3 regions of the Streptomyces drozdowiczii genome follow, and region 2 is predicted to be linked to each of the others. Evidence: riboswitches for the same ligand, from Rfam matches in the RefSeq annotation. Region 2 holds a riboswitch; each other region holds the start of a gene.
What was found. Region 2 has a riboswitch for cobalamin ahead of NEH16_RS29120 (ABC transporter substrate-binding protein). Riboswitches for the same ligand answer to the same signal wherever they lie in the genome.
Positions count from the first base shown of each region.

Region 1: linked by a shared signal. The riboswitch ahead of NEH16_RS02235 (ABC transporter substrate-binding protein) and the one ahead of NEH16_RS29120 (ABC transporter substrate-binding protein) in region 2 are both predicted to bind cobalamin.
Region 3: linked by a shared signal. The riboswitch ahead of NEH16_RS10290 (ribonucleoside-diphosphate reductase subunit alpha) and the one ahead of NEH16_RS29120 (ABC transporter substrate-binding protein) in region 2 are both predicted to bind cobalamin.

Region 1 is NZ_CP098740.1:495,763-501,136, forward strand. Features, by position in the region: gene NEH16_RS02225 (PepSY-associated TM helix domain-containing protein) at 1-1,301, opposite strand, end outside; gene cobF (precorrin-6A synthase (deacetylating)) at 1,402-2,214, opposite strand; cobalamin riboswitch at 2,298-2,439, shown strand; gene NEH16_RS02235 (ABC transporter substrate-binding protein) at 2,470-3,537, shown strand; gene NEH16_RS02240 (FecCD family ABC transporter permease) at 3,534-4,625, shown strand; gene NEH16_RS02245 (ABC transporter ATP-binding protein) at 4,622-5,374, shown strand, end outside.
Region 2 is NZ_CP098740.1:6,430,927-6,436,300, forward strand. Features, by position in the region: gene NEH16_RS29115 (beta-ketoacyl-[acyl-carrier-protein] synthase family protein) at 1-1,184, shown strand, start outside; cobalamin riboswitch at 1,236-1,393, shown strand; gene NEH16_RS29120 (ABC transporter substrate-binding protein) at 1,441-2,508, shown strand; gene NEH16_RS29125 (FecCD family ABC transporter permease) at 2,535-3,602, shown strand; gene NEH16_RS29130 (ABC transporter ATP-binding protein) at 3,599-4,384, shown strand; gene NEH16_RS29135 (PRC and DUF2382 domain-containing protein) at 4,471-5,374, opposite strand, start outside.
Region 3 is NZ_CP098740.1:2,327,752-2,333,125, reverse strand. Features, by position in the region: gene NEH16_RS10295 (ribonucleotide-diphosphate reductase subunit beta) at 1-82, opposite strand, end outside; partial or broken gene NEH16_RS10290 (ribonucleoside-diphosphate reductase subunit alpha) at 82-2,477, opposite strand; adenosylcobalamin-variant (AdoCbl-variant) riboswitch at 2,633-2,732, opposite strand; gene mctP (monocarboxylate uptake permease MctP) at 2,811-4,427, opposite strand; gene NEH16_RS10280 (DUF3311 domain-containing protein) at 4,424-4,678, opposite strand; partial or broken gene NEH16_RS10275 (GntR family transcriptional regulator) at 4,918-5,374, opposite strand, start outside.

The DNA.
Region 1 (5,374 bases), 5.9 Mb from region 2:
CTCCCCGGCACCCGCCGCCAGGCCCCCCGGACCGGCGGACGTCCGAGCCGTGTCCCGCCTCCCCGGGTGGGCCTACGGAGCCACCACATGCGGTAGCCCCAGAAGAGCATGCCGATGAGCGCGAGGGCGATGGCCGCGAGGGCGATCTGGTTGGCGAGGCCGAAGAGCAGGCCCATGTGGGCGTCGATGCCCCAGCGGGTGAGTTTGGCGAGGACGGGGAAGTCGTCGAAGACCACCTTGTCCGTGACCTTGCCGGTGGCGGGGTCGATGGCCACCGAGTCCTGCTGCTCCGGCCAGTGCCGCGTGTTCTCCTTGACGACGTACCCGCTCCTGCTGTCGGCGGGTGGAGTGATGACGAGCTTGCCGCGCAGACCTTCGGCACGGGCGATGCGGACGGCCTCGTCCAGGTCGGTCTGGACGGCGGAAGTGCCGGGCGCGGGCTGCTTCGACGCCGCCCCGCCCAGGGTCGAGGAGACGGACGGCGTCGCCCCGCCCAGCGCGTCCTGGATCGTGCCGATGTTCACGCCCGCGTGCGCGGACCACGTCAGTCCGGTTGCCGAGAGGGCGAGGAAACCGGCCGACACCCACAAGCCCACGGCCCCGTGCCAGGACAGCGTGCGCTTGCGCCCCTGCACGCCCCGGCGCGGTACGAACAGCCGACGCATCCTCTCCCGCCCGCGCGGCGCCCCGAGCCACAGGGCGAGCCCGCCCAGCACCTCGACCCACAACCAACTCGCTGCGATCTCGCTGTAGTTGCGGCCGAACTCCCCGAGATGCAGCGTGCGGTGCAGGCTGTCGAACCACGCCCGTACGGGCAGCCACTCGCCGAACGTACGCAGCGAGCCGCGCACCTCCGCCGTGTAGGGATCGACGAAAGCGGTCTGCGTGTATCCCTCGGGCAGCCCCTTCACGTCGAAGGTGACGCGCGTGGTGTCCTCGTCGCCCGCTCCCTTGGTGACGGAGACGAGCCGCCCGCCGGGTGTCGCCTCGCGGGCCGAGTCCACCTGGGCGGCCAGCGGCTTCGGTTCGCCGTGCGGGGTGACCTTCAGTTCGTGGTGGTAGACGACGGACTCGATCTGCGGCGTCGCCGTGTAGAGCAGTCCGGTCACGGCGGCGACGAGCAGGAACGGACCGATGAGGACGCCCGCGTAGAAGTGCAGGCGCAGAAGGAGGGGCCGCAGCCCGCTCCACATGCCTCCACCGCTCCTCGTCGTCGGCGTGGCGAAGTCCTCGGTGGCGGCGGCCTCCTCGGTCGTGTGTGGTCGGAGCGGTGGTGGCGCGGCAGGCGTGGTCTCGGTCATCGGCTGCTCCTCGTGCGTGGACCGGTGGGGACGGTGACGTGCACGTAGAGGAGTCGGAGCGAATGGCGCGCGAGTTCCCACCACCAGGGTGAGACCTACGTCACATGCGATGGAGGTCCGCAGCCCCCCGCGACGGTCCTTCCGCGATGCGCAGCAGATACGTGTCCATGATCCAGCCGTGCCGCTCGCGTGCCTCGGCGCGGACCCGTCGGATGCGGTCGGAGACTTCACGGATCGGCCCGGCAACGAGGAGTTCGTCCGGGGTGCCGAGGTAGGCGCCCCAGTAGATCCATACGCTGTCGCCCGCGACCTGGGTGAACGACTCGTGGGCGTCGAGCATGACGACGATGTCGCCGTCGTCGTTCTGGCCGACGTCGGCGAGACGGCGGGCCGGGGTGATGTGCACCGGGCGTCCCACCTGGTTGAGCGGGATGCGGTGACGGGCGGTCAGGGCGGCGACGCTCGTGATTCCGGGGATGACCTCGACGCTCACGGAGAGCGCGCCGCGGTCCTCGATGTCCCCGAGGATGCCGAGCGTGCTGTCGTACAGGGACGGGTCGCCCCAGACGAGGAAGGCCCCCGTCTCGCCGGCCGTCATCTCGTCGCGCATCGCCCGCTCGAAGATCTCGCCGCGCCGCTCACGCCAGTCCTGGACGGCCGCCGTGTAATCGGAACGGTCCATCGGGCGCCGGTCGCGGCTGGGGTCCTCGACCTCCACCACGCGGTACGGGCCCCGCGCGTGCTCCTCGATCATCCGGTGGCGCAGGTCGGTCAGCGACGCCTTGTCGGGGCCCTTGCCGACGATGAAGAAGACGTCGGCGCGGCGGATCGCCTTCACGGCCTGAAGGGTCAGATGGTCGGGGTTGCCGGCCCCGATGCCGATGACGAGGATCGCGCGCTGTTCCGTGCTCATGCGGACAGTCTTCCAGGGGCCTCTCCTCGGCCGGCGCCGGGACGCCCGGCTCGCGTCCGACCCGGTGTCCGGGTGCGCCCGGTCATTACGTACGATCACCAGGTCAAAGCCGCGGCAGGAGCCAGGAAGCCGGTGCGAATCCGGCACGGTCCCGCCACTGTGACCGCGCACGTCCCCACGGGTGTCCGCGGAAGTCAGGTCACTGACCTGCCGCGGGCCCGATCCGAGGAGCGCGGACTCCGCAGGAGGCTTCCCATGCACGACGGTCACAGCCGTCCCCTTTTCTCGTTCTCCCCGTCGCCCGTGGTGTCCGCGATTTCACGTCGGCGCGGTCCGGCGCGCCTCGCCGCGGCCGTCACAGCGCTGTCGGCGATCCTGCTGACGGCCGGCTGCGGCTCGTCCGGCACCACCGACGACTCCCCGAAGGCGAGTGCCTCGGCGGCGAAGGGCTTCCCCGTCACCATCGACAACTGCGGGGTCAGGACGACGTACACCGAACCGCCGTCCCGCGCGGTGACCATCCACCAGCACCCGGCCGAACTGATGCTCTCGCTGGGGCTGAAGGACCGTATGGCCGGTACGTCGTACCCCGACTCGGCGGTGCTGCCCGCTCTGCGCAAGGACTTCGCGTCGATCCCGCAGTTGTCGAAGGAGGCGCCGTCGTTCGAGAAGGTCCTCGACACCGATCCCGACTTCGTCTACGGCGGGTACGCCAGCGCGTTCGCGGAGAAGGAGGGGCGCTCGCGCAAGGCGTTCCGGGACGCGGGCATCGACACCTACCTCAACCGGGAGAACTGCGCCGGGAAGGAGGGGGTGACGATGGAGGACACGTACGCCGAGATACGCACGATCGGCAAGATCTTCGGCGTCCCCGACCGCGCGTCGGCTCTCGTCTCCGAGCTGCGCACCCGCGTGGACAAGGCGAGCGCGGCCGTGAAGGGCGCGCGTGATGTCTCCGTGTTCGTCTACGACAGCGGCGACAAGTCCGCCTTCACGGCCGGGGGCAAGGGCCTGGGCAACGAACTGATCGAGCTGGCGGGCGGCAGGAACGTCTTCTCCGACCTGGACGACGTGTTCGGCGACGCCTCATGGGAACAGGTCGTCGACCGCAAGCCGGAAGTCATCGCCATCTACGACTACGCGGGCACCACCGTCGCGCAGAAGAAGAAGTTCCTGCTCTCCCAGCCCGCCCTCGCCGACGTGCCCGCGATCAGGAACAAGCGCTTCGTGGTCCTGCCGCTGACCGACACCCTCGTCGGCGTCCGCTCGGCGGACGCCGTGGGCGACCTGGCGCGCGGGCTGCACCCGGACAGCTTCGAGTGACGGCGCTCGCCACGGACGCCGGGCACACCACCGCGGTCGAGCCGCGCCGCCGGGCCGCGTTCGCCGTCGTCCTGGTCGGGCTCACCGTGCTGCTGGCCGCCTGCATGACCGCGGGGCTCGCCCTCGGCTCGGTGCGGGTGCCGCCCGCCCAGGTGTGGCACATCGTGACGCACGCGCTCGGCGCCGACTGGACGGAGCCCACCTGGACCCGGGCGCGGGAGACGATCGTGCTCGACGTGCGGGGCCCCCGCGTCCTGCTCGGCGCGGTCACCGGCGCGGGCCTCGCCGTCGTCGGTACGGCGCTCCAGGCGCTGGTGCGCAACCCCCTCGCCGAGCCGTACCTCCTCGGCGCGTCCTCCGGCGCCTCGCTCGGCGCGGTCTCGGTGATCGTGTTCGGGTCGAGCCTCTTCGGGACGGTGTCCCTGTCGGCGGCCGCGTTCGCGGGGGCACTGGGCGCGCTCGTCCTCGTCTACGCGGCCGCCCGCACCGGTGGCCGCATCACCTCGATGCGACTCGTCCTGGCAGGGGTCGCCGTGGCGTCGGTGCTCAACGCGCTGCTGAACCTGCTCCTCCTGACGACGGACAACGGCAACGAGGCGCGCACGGTCCTCGCCTGGACCATGGGCGGTCTCGGCGGTGTGTCCTGGGGGTCGCTCTGGCTGCCGGGTCTGGCGCTGCTCCTCGGCATCGCGGTCCTCATGGTGCAGGCCCCGAATCTGAACCTGCTGCTGGCCGGGGAGGAGGCCGCCGCCACCATGGGCCTGGACGTCGCGCGGTTCCGGGCCCGGATGTTCGTGCTCGTGTCGCTGGTCACCGGTGTGCTGGTCGCCGCGGCCGGACCGATCGGCTTCGTGGGCCTGATGCTCCCGCACATCGTGCGGCTGCTCGTCGGCGGCGACCACCGGCGCGTGCTGCCGACCGCCGCGCTGGGCGGTGCGTCCTTCCTGGTCCTCTCGGACATCGTGGCGCGGACCGTGACGGCGCCGGAGGAGATCCCGGTCGGCGTGCTCACCGCCCTGTGCGGCGGGCCGTTCTTCCTGTGGCTGATGCGGCACGACGCGCGCAAGAAGGCAGGAGGCACGGCATGACGGCGGCCGAACTGCACGTCGAGGGCGTCACGCTCACGGCCGGTGCCCGGCGGCTGGTCCACGACGTCACGCTCACGGCCCGTCCGGGCGAGACGGTCGGCCTCGTCGGCCCGAACGGCAGTGGCAAATCCAGTCTGTTGCGCTCCGTCTACCGGGTCCTGCGCCCGGAAGCCGGAACCGTCCGCGTCGACGGTGCCGACGCCTGGTCCCTGTCCCCGCGCCGGCTCGCGCGCACGCTGGCGGCGGTGGTGCAGGACGCCCCGTCCGGCCTGGAGCTGAGTGTGCGGGAAGTCGTCGCGATGGGGCGGACCCCGCACAAGCGGCTCCTGTCCGGTGACACGACCGAGGACGCCGCGACGATCGAGACGGCACTCGCCTCGGTCGACGCCGTCCCCTTGGCCGACCGCCCCTTCGACCGTCTCTCCGGCGGCGAGCGCCAGCGGGTGCTGATCGCCCGCGCCCTGGCCCAGGAGCCGTCGCTGCTCGTCCTGGACGAACCGACCAACCACCTGGACATCCGGCACCAGTTGGAGGTCCTGGCCGTGCTGCGCCGACTGCCCGCGACGGTTCTCGTCGCCCTGCACGACCTCAACCTGGCAGCGCACTACTGCGATCGCCTGTACGTGCTGCGCGACGGCGGTGTCGTCGCGTCCGGACCACCGCACCAGGTGCTCACTCCGCGCCTGCTGGCGGAGGTCTACGAGGTGGCCGCCGAGGTGGCGGTGCACCCCCGCACGGGCCGTCCCCAG
Region 2 (5,374 bases):
TCACCCCGGTCGGCAACGACACCGAGTCCACCTGGGACGGGGTGTGCGCCGCGGTGAGCCCGGCCCGCACCGTCCCCGCGCTCGCCGGGTGCGCGATCGACTTCGCCTGCGTGGTCGACGGCATCGACCTGGACGCCGAGATCGGCCGCCGTACCGCCTTCCGGATGGGCCGGTACGTCAAGTTCGCGGTCCTGGCCGCCCGGGAGGCCGTCGCCGACGCCGGGCTCGACCCGGCCGGCTGGGACGGCAGCCGGGTCGCGGTCGTCGTCGGCACCAGCAGCGGGGGCTCGGCGCACCTCACCGACCAGGCGCTGGTCCTGGAGCGGAAGGGCCCGGAGGCGACCTCGCCGGCCGGGGTCCTGCTGACCATCCCCAACATGCCCGCCGCCGAGATCGCGATCGAGATGCGGGCCACCGGCCCCAGCATGGCCCCGTGCACGGCCTGTTCGTCCGGTGTCACCGCGCTGTCCGTCGCCCGTGACCTCCTGGCGACCGGGCAGTGCGACGTGGCCATCGCGGGGGCGACCGAGTCGACCGTCTTCCCGATCGCCATGACCGGCTTCGCCCGGTCGGGGGCCGCCGCCCGCGCGGACGGCGACCTGTCCCGGCTCAGCCGGCCCTTCGCCGCCGACCGGGCCGGACTCGTCATGGGCGAGGGCGCCGCGGTCATGGTGCTGGAACGCGTGGCGGACGCGGAGGCCAGGGGCGCCGAGCCCCGGGCCCTGCTCGCCGGCACCGGGGCCACCACGGACGCCCACCACCCCACCAGCCCGCACCCCGACGGCCGGATCGCCCGGGCCGCCGTCGAGGCCGCCCTGCGCGACGCGGGCTGGCGGGCCGACGAGGTGGAGCACGTCAACGCGCACGGCACCGCGACCGTACGCAACGACGCCGCCGAGGCCGCGCTGATCAGCCGGGTGTACCCGCACCGGCCACCCGTCACCGCCCCCAAGGGCGTGCTCGGGCACTGCATGGGCGCGGCCGGGGCGATCGAGGCGGGGCTGACGGTCCTCACCCTCCAGCGCGGGGTCGTCCCGCCGGTCGCCAACCTGGACGCGCCCGCGCCCGGGTTCGACATCGACTGCGTCACCAAGGTGCCGTTGGTGCGGCCGGTCCGCCGGGCCGTCAGCCACTCCTTCGGCTTCGGCGGGCACAACGCGGTGGTGGCCCTGCAACGTCCATGATCCCCCGGGGCGGCCCTGAACTGCGCGGACGCCCGTGGTAGCGTCCCCGGAGCCAGTCGAACTCCTCGTGGGAGTCAGGGAATCCGGTGCGAATCCGGAACTGACGCGCAGCGGTGAGGGGGACGGGCGGGGCCACGGCCACTGGGAGACCCGGCGTCTCCCGGGAAGGCGTCCCGCCCGGACGAACCCGAGTCCGAAGACCTGCTGGCGACCGCCGTCCGGGACCGGGCGGCGGACCGTACAGCGGGCCCCGCGCATGGGCCCAGAGACGCCGAGGTACCCCGTGCCGCCGATATCCGGCCCCGCCCGTTCCGCCGCCCTGCTCACCGCCGCGCTCCTGCTGCTGACGGCCTGCGGGGGGTCTCCCTCCGAACAGGCCGACGCACCGGGCAAGGCCGACGGCTATCCGGTCACGCTCAAGAACTGCGGGCGCACCGTCACCGTGGACGCCCCGCCCCGGCGCGCGGTCTCCGTCGACCAGGGCACCACGGAGATCCTGCTCTCGCTCGGCCTCCAGGACCGGATCGCGGCCACCGCCACCTGGACCGACCCGGTGATGAAGGGCCTGGAGAAGGCCAACGCCGGCGTGAAGCGCATCGCCGACAACCGGCCCTCCTCCGAGAAGGTCCTCGACCAGGAGCCCGACTTCGTCGCCGCCGACTTCGAGTCGACCCTCGCCAAGGGCGGCGTCGCCCCGCGCGAACAGTTCGAGAAGCTGGGCGTCCCCACCTATGTCGCGCCCGCCGACTGCACCGCCAAGGACAACACCAAGGACGGCGACGGCGTCCGCACCGGCGCCCTCACCATGGACAGCGTCTACGCCGAAGTGCGCGACCTGGCCCGGGTGTTCGGTGTGCCGGAGCGCGGCGAGAAGCTGGTCGCGCGGCTCCGGGAGCGTATCCGGAAGGCCGCCGACGGCATCGACGGATCCGGCACCTCCGTCATGTACTGGTTCGCCAACTCCGAGTCCCCCTATCTGGCGGGCTGCTGCGGGGCGCCGGGCATCATGACCCGGGAGCTGGGCCTCAAGAACGTCTTCGACGACACGCACGACGAGTGGCCCCAGATCAACTGGGAGACCGTCGCCGACCGCGACCCGGACGTCCTCGTCATCGGGGACCTCACCCGCAAGTCGCAGACCGCCGAGAGCGCCGCCGGGAAGATCGCCTTCCTGGAGTCCAACCCCGTCACGAAGAAGATGGACGCCGTGCGCCACAAGCGTTACGTCCTGCTCAGCGGCCAGGCCATGAACCCGACCATCCGCACGGTCGAGGGCGTGGAGCTGGTGGCCGCCGGGCTGCGCGACTTCGGGCTCGCGGGGTGACGGCCACCGACCTGCCCGAAAAGGCTCTGCCCGAAAAGGCCCCGCCCGGTAAGGCCCCGCACACCGCACGCCCCCGCGCCCGCGCACTGCGCGGCGGCCTCCTGTGGACCGGCGGCGTCGTGCTGCTCACCCTGTCCGTCGCGGTCGCCGTCACCATCGGACCGGCCCGGATCTCCGTCGTGGACGTCTGGTCCGCCGTCGCCGCGCACCTCGGTGTGGGCGAGGCCCGGCTCAGCCCGATCCGCGACGGCATCATCTGGAACCTGCGCATGCCGCGTACGCTGCTCGCCGCCGTCTGCGGGGCGGGCCTCGCGGTCTGCGGGACCGTCATGCAGTCCCTGCTGCGCAACCCGCTGGCCGACCCGTTCGTCCTCGGCGTCTCCTCCGGCGCGTCCACCGGCGCGGTCCTGGTCGTCGTGCTCGGCGTCGGCGGGGGAGCGGTGACGCTGCCGGCGGGGGCGTTCATCGGGGCGCTCTGCTCCTTCGCCCTGGTGATGCTGCTCAGCCACACCCTGGGCGGCTCCACCGACCGGGTCGTCCTCTCCGGCGTCGCCGCCATGCAGCTGTTCTCGGCGCTGACCTCGTTCGTCGTCATGACCGCCGCCGACGCCGAGCAGACCCGGGGCGTGCTGTTCTGGCTGCTCGGCTCGCTCGGCGGGGTCGGCTGGACCGACGTCTGGGTCTGCTCCGCCGTCCTCGCCGTCAGCCTGGTCGTCTGCCTGGGCCACGCCCGTACGCTCGACGCCTTCGCCTTCGGGCAGGACGCGGCCGCCGCCCTCGGGGTGAACGTCGCCCGCGTGCGGACCGTCCTGCTCTGCACGACCGCGCTGCTCACCGCCGCGCTCGTCAGCTCGGCCGGGGCCATCGGCTTCGTCGGGCTGGTCCTGCCGCACGCCGCCCGCGCCCTCACCGGCTCGGGCCACCGCAGACTGCTGCCGGTCACCGCGCTCGCCGGGGCCGTCTTCCTCGTCTGGGTCGACACGCTCGCCCGGACCGTCCTCGACCCCCAGGAGGTCCCGGTGGGCGTCGTCACCGCTCTGATCGGCGTGCCCGCCTTCGTCGCCGTCCTCTACCGCACCAGGCGGCCCGCGTGACCGGGGCCGGGACGACGGACGAGGGCCTGCGGGCCGAGCGGGTCGCCCGGGAGGCCGGCGGCCGCCTCCTCCTGGACGGCGTGACACTCGCGCCGGAGCCCGGCACCACCGTGGGCCTGATCGGCCCCAACGGCTCCGGCAAGTCCACGCTGCTGCGCATCCTCGCCGGGGTCCTCGCCCCGCACACGGGCGTCGTCACCCTGGACGGCGCTCCGCTGCCCGAGGTCGGCCGCCGCGCGGTGGCCCGGCGCGTCGCCGTCGTCGACCAGCACGCCGCCACCCAGGACGAGCTGAGCGTCCTGGACGTCGTACGCCTGGGCCGCATCCCGCACCGGCGCGCCTGGTCGGCACCGACGGAGGCGGACGCGGCGGCGGTGGACGAGGCGCTGGAACGTACCGGGCTGACCGACCGGCGCGACCAGTCCTGGCACACACTGTCGGGCGGGGAGCGCCAGCGCGTCCAGATCGCCCGCGCGCTCGCCCAGCGGCCGCGCGAACTCCTCCTCGACGAGCCGACCAACCACCTCGACATCCAGCACCAGCTGGAACTGCTCGCCCTGGTCGCCTCGCTCCCGCTGACCGCCGTCGTCGCCCTGCACGACCTCAATCTGGCCGCCATGTTCTGCGACCGGATCGTGGTGCTCAGCGGCGGCCGGGCGGTCGCGGGCGGGACACCCGCGCAGGTCATCACCGAGGAACTGATCGAGGAGGTCTACCGGGTGCGGTCCGTCGTCACACCGGACGGCCCGCAGGGGCGGCCCTCGGTGCGCTTCCTGCCCTGACGGGCCCGGGCACACGAGAGGGCGGACCCGTCGGGCGGGTCCGCCCCTCGCTTGTCGTGCGGTACGGCCGGCATGCCGGCGCGGGGTCAGCGGTGACGTCCTCGGCCCATGTCGCCGCCGGTGTCCTTGCCGGGCATGTCCTTTTCGCCCTTGGTGGTGCCGTCCGCGTAGTCGATCTGCTCCTTGCGCAGCTCGGCGGAGACCTCCTTCTGCTCGGTCACCCTCTGGGTTTCCATCCGGACGCGCTCGACCGGGACGGTCTCCTTGCGCGTCGTGGCGCGTTCCGCGTGCAGGGTGACCTCCACGTCCTGCTCCGTCAGATCGCCCGCGCGCGCCGTCCTGTCGCCCGGCTGAAGCGGCTCGCGGACCACCCGTACCTCCTCGTGCGAGACCGGCACGCTGCGCGTGACGTTCTCGGTGACGACGTACTTGTGGAGGCGGGCCTTGCCGCTCTCGTACTCCTCGGTGCCGATGTGCAGCTGCTCCTCGGAGCGGATCATCTCCTCCTTGCCGCCCAGGTCGGCCCCGGACCGGGTACCCGCGCCGGCTCCGGCCAGCGGGCGTCCCGCGCCCGTGCCCGCCGCCTCGGTGTCCCGGTGCCTGCCGGTGCCGGCCGTCTGCGCGCGGTCCGTGCCGGCCGCGCCCATGGCCCCGGCCCCCGCGCCTGCTCCGGCCCCGGCCGCCGCGCCGGTGCCGGCCGCGCCCATGGTGCCGGTGCCCGTGGTGGTCGGTGCGCCGGTCCCGGACTTGTCGCCCAGGTTGCCCCGGGTGTTCCTGGTCAGGCCGTAGTGGCGGTACAGCTCCTCCTCCTCGGACACCGACAGATGCGCGTCCGCGTCCACCCGGGGGGCTTCCTTGACCTGGTCCTTGCCGTGGGAGATGTGCAGGTCGGAGCCCACTCGACGGGCTCCGGCGAGAGGCACGAAACTCTCCTTCATGCCGAACAGGCCGGTCTTCACCGTGATCCAGTCCGGGCGGCCGGTGTTGTCG
Region 3 (5,374 bases), 4.1 Mb from region 2:
AGAAGTCCGGGTAGCGCATGGGCCGCAGGGTCAGCTCGAAGCCCGGGTCGAGCAGGTTCTTCTCGGTGTCGGCGGTGGTCATTACTGGCAGGCCTCGCAGGACTCGGGGTTTTCCAGGGAGCAGGCGATGGCGTCCGCGTCGGGCGCCTGCGCCTGCTGTACGGGGATGGGGGCGGCGGCCGAAGCGGCCCCGGACGCGGCACGGGCGATCCGGGTCGCCGGACGCGACCGCAGGTAGTACGTCGTCTTCAGGCCCTGCTTCCAGGCGTACGCGTACATCGAGGAGAGCTTCCCGATCGTCGGCGTCTCCAGGAACAGGTTGAGCGACTGGCTCTGGTCGAGGAACGGCGTACGGGCCGCCGCCATGTCGATCAGACCGCGCTGCGGGATCTCCCACGCGGTGCGGTACAGCGCCCGCACGTCCGCCGGGATCCAGGCGAAGCCCTGCACCGAGCCGTTCGACTCGCGCAGCGCCTCACGCGTCCGCGCGTCCCACACGCCGAGCCGCTTCAGCTCGTCCACCAGATAGCCGTTGACCTGGAGGAACTCACCGCTCAGGGTCTCCCGCTTGAAGAGGTTCGAGACCTGGGGCTCGATGCACTCGTAGACCCCCGCGATCGAGGCGATCGTCGCGGTCGGGGCGATGGCCAGGAGCAGCGAGTTGCGCATCCCGGTCGTCGCGATCCGGGCCCGCAGCGCCTCCCAGCGCTCCGGCCAGTGCAGCTCCGTGTCGTAGTGGTCGGGGTGCAGCACCCCGCGCGCGGCCCGGGTCTCCGACCAGGCGGGCAGCGGACCCGACCGCTCCGCGAGGGCGCAGGACGCCTCGTACGCGGCCAGCATGATGCGCTCGGCGATCTTCGTGGAGAGCGCCCGGGCCTCGGGGGAGTCGAAGGGCAGCCGCAGCTGGAAGAAGACGTCCTGGAGGCCCATCGCGCCCAGGCCCACCGGCCGCCAGCGGGCGTTGGACCGGCCGGCCTGCTCGGTCGGGTAGAAGTTGATGTCCACGACCCGGTCGAGGAAGGTCACCGCGGTCCGCACGGTGGCGTCCAGGCGCTCCCAGTCGATCGAGCCGCCGTCCACGAACGCGCCGAGGTTGACCGAGCCGAGGTTGCAGACGGCCGTCTCGCCGTCGTCGGTGACCTCCAGGATCTCGGTGCACAGGTTCGAGGAGTGCACGACCCTGCCCGGCTCGGCGGTCTGGTTCGCGGTGCGGTTGGAGGCGTCCTTGAACGTCATCCAACCCTGCCCGGTCTGCGCCAGGGTCCGCATCATCCGGCCGTACAGCTCGCGGGCCGGCATGGTCTTGCGGGCCAGGCCCTTCGCCTCGGCCGCCCGGTAGGCGGCGTCGAACTCGTCGCCCCACAGGTCGGTCAGCTCGGGCACGTCCGCCGGGGAGAACAGCGACCAGGTCCCGTCCGCGTCGACGCGGCGCATGAACTCGTCCGGGATCCAGTGCGCCAGGTTCAGGTTGTGCGTGCGGCGCTGGTCCTCGCCCGTGTTGTCGCGCAGCTCCAGGAACTCCTCGATGTCCGCGTGCCAGGTCTCCAGGTAGACCGCGGCGGCACCCTTGCGCCGGCCGCCCTGGTTCACGGCGGCGACGGAGGCGTCCAGCGTCTTGAGGAACGGCACGATGCCGTTGGAGTGGCCGTTGGTGCCCCGGATCAGGGAGCCCCGGGCGCGGATGCGGGAGTACGAGAGGCCGATGCCGCCCGCGTGCTTCGACAGGCGGGCCACCTGGTGGTAGCGGTCGTAGATCGAGTCCAGCTCGTCCAGCGGCGAGTCCAGCAGGTAGCAGGAGGACATCTGCGGGTGGCGGGTGCCGGAGTTGAAGAGCGTCGGCGAGGACGGCAGGTAGTCCAGCCGGCTCATCAGCCCGTACAGCGCGGCGACTTCGTCCAGCGCCCGCTCGGAGGTGTCCTCGGCGAGCCCGGCGGCGACCCGGAGCATGAAGTGCTGGGGGTCTCGATGACCTGGCGGGTGAGCGGGTGGCGCAGCAGATAGCGGCTGTGCAGGGTGCGCAGCCCGAAGTACCCGAAGCGGTCGTCGGCGCCGTCCGCGAGGGACCGCTCGACCAGCGCGTCCAGGGCGTCCGCGTGCAGCGTCGTGAACTCGGCGGTCCGGTCCGCGATCAGGCCCTCGCGGTGGCCCACGGCGACCGAGGCGGAGAACGAGGTGGCGCCCTGCCCGGCGGCCTCGTCCGCGATGGTCCGGGTGAGCAGCCGGGCGGCGAGCCGGGAGTAGGCCGGGTCCTCGGAGATGAGGCCGGCCGCGGCCTCGGTGGCCAGCGAGCGCAGCTCCGCCTCGTCCGACCGGGCGTTGCGGCCGCGCAGGGCGGCGGCGGCGACGCGACCGGGGTCGGTGTCGGGCAGGTCGGCCGTGAGGTCGGTCAGGGTCCGCAGCAGTGCGGTGCCCGGTCCGTCGCTCGCGGTCCCCGTTGCTTCGGCCGCTGAAACCGGATCGGCTGGCGCGATGGTCACGGTGGTGCTCTCCCTCGCTCGGCTCTGGGCCGGAGGGGAGCACGGGGGCAGCCGGGCAGGAGCGGACCCGGTCGGGGCGCACTCCGTGCGGCGTCCACCGGCCCATCCCACGAGGCCCGGACGTCTGGGCATCCGGTTCGGTCGAGCCGGATGCGCTGTCGGCAGGTCCTCGGACTCCACGGGTGCGCGAAAGCACACCGAATACACCGTTGCGGGACAGTTCCGGATTCACACCGGATTCCCCTGCGACGACAGCGAGCACGAGCATACATGTGGGGGCCGCCCTGTCGGGCAGCCCCCACATGTTGTGTCGCGTGGCGTAAAAGTGTGCGGTCAGTGACCGCCCGGCGCGCCCGCCGTGGCCGGCGGCAGCTTCTCCTGGACGCCCGGGTCGCCCGCGTCCGCGGTGTAGTCGCCGGGGGAGGTCTCGTCGGTCCCGGCGGGGGCCTTGAGCGCGTTCAGGACGAAGGTGAGGACGACGACGACCACGACGTTCAGCACGAACGCGGTGAGGCCGATGTAGCCGATCTCGCCGAGGCCCGGGATCTCCTTGGAGGACCCGCCGAAGTGCTTCTGCGTCGGGCTCGCGACCCCGTACGCGGCAGCCGTACCGTAGACCATGCCGACCGCCCAGCCGGCGAGCAGCGCCCAGCGGTGGAACCACCGGGTGAACAGGCCGCCGACCAGGGCCGGCATCGTCTGGAGGATCCAGATCCCGCCCAGCAGCTGGAAGTTGATCGCGACGGTCTTGTCCATGGTGAGGACGAAGGCCAGCGCGCCGACCTTGACCAGCAGCGAGACCAGCTTGGAGACCCTGGTCTCCTGCTCGGGCGTCGCGTCCGGCTTCAGGAAGTCCTTGTAGATGTTGCGCGTGAAGAGGTTCGCCGCCGCGATGGACATGATCGCGGCCGGCACCAGGGCGCCGATGCCGATCGCGGCGAAGGCCACGCCCGCGAACCAGTCGGGGAACATGTTCTCGAACAGCTGCGGGATGGCCAGCTGGCCGTTGTCCACCTTGACGCCCGCGGCGATCGCCATGAAGCCGAGCAGCGCGAGCAGGCCCAGCATCAGCGAGTAGAGCGGCAGGATCGTGGTGTTGCGGCGGATCACCTCACGGCTGCGGCTGGAGAGCGTCGCCGTGATCGAGTGCGGGTACATGAAGAGCGCCAGCGCGGAGCCGAGCGCCAGGGTCGCGTAACCCCACTGGCCGGCCGCGGCCGGTGCGAGGCTGCCCGCGCCCGCCTTGGTGAACTTGTCCTGGGCGGAGGCGAAGATGTCGTCGAAGCCGCCCAGCTTGATCGGAATGTAGATGATCGCGACGGCGATGACCAGGTAGATCAGCCCGTCCTTGACGAACGCGATCAGGGCCGGCGCCCGCAGCCCGGAGGAGTAGGTGTACGCGGCGAGCACCGCGAACGCGATCAGCAGCGGCAGGTCCTTGACGAACCAGTTGGTGTTCTCGCCGCCGCCGACGCCCATCACGTCCAGCACCGCCTGGATGCCGACGAGCTGGAGCGCGATGTACGGCATGGTGGCGAGGATGCCGGTGACCGCGACGGCCAGCGAAAGACCCTTCGAGCCGAACCGGCCGCGGACGAAGTCCGAGGTGGTGACGTACCCGTGCTTGTGCGAGACCGACCACAGGCGCGGCAGGAAGGTGAAGATCAGCGGGTACACCAGGATGGTGTACGGCACCGCGAAGAAGCCGGAGGCGCCGGCCGCGTAGATCGCCGCGGGCACGGCGACGAAGGTGTACGCGGTGTAGAGGTCGCCGCCGAGCAGGAACCAGGTGACCCAGGTGCCGAACGACCGTCCGCCCAGGCCCCATTCGTCGAGCGTGGCCTCGTTCTCGGCCTTGCGCCAGCGGGCCGCCAGGAAGCCCATGACCGTGACGGCCAGGAAGAAGAAGATGAAGACGCCGAGCGCGACGCCGTTCACGCCGTCCTTCATGCCGACGCACCCCCCTTGCGGGCGCGCTGGTCACGCTGCCACAGCTTGTACGCGACCATGGTGAGCGCGGTGGAGATCAGCACCCAGAGCATCTGGTACCAGTAGAAGAACGGGATGCCGATGAAGGTCGGGTCGATCTTCGCGTACGAACTCACCCAGAGCATCGCCACGAACGGCGCGACGAGGCACAGCGCGATGACCACCCGCACCGGTGTGACCGTGGGTGGCTTTCCTTCTGGTTCTTCCGCCATGGCGGCGACTCCGTCCCCTCGCTGATCACCTGTAATGCGCAGGAAATCTAGGCGAGGGATCCGGCCACCGTCACCCCCTGTCCGCATTGCGGTCCGGCAACGGTCGTCACGGACCGGCCGGTTGGCCGGAATGGCGGCAAACGTCCGAGGGCTGGTCCAGGCCAAGCCCGGCCACGGGAACGCCGAACGGCCCCCGGGGGCGGTCCGGGGGCCGTTCGGAAGCACATGCGTACGAGGGGTCAGTCCAGCGGCCGCTTCAGGCGGGCGACGAACTTGTAGCGGTCGCCGCGGTAGACCGAGCGCACCCACTCGACCGGTTCGCCCTGCTCGTCCAGCGAGTGCCGGGAGAGCATCAGCATCGGCAGGCCCACGTCGGTGCCGAGCAGCCCGGCCTCGCGCGGGGTGGCCAGGGAGGTCTCGATGGTCTCCTCGGCCTCGGCCAGCCGGACGTCGTACACCTCGGAGAGCGCGGTGTAGAGCGAGGTGTACTTGACCAGTGAACGGCGCAGCGCGGGAAAGCGCTTGGCCGACAGGTGCGTGGTCTCGATGGCCATCGGCTCACCGCTCGCCAGGCGCAGCCGCTCGATCCGCAGGACCCGGCCGCCGGCGCCGATGTCGAGCAGCCCGGCCAGGGTGTCGTCGGCGGTGACGTAGCCGATGTCCAGGAGCTGCGAGGTCGGTTCGAGTCCCTGGGCG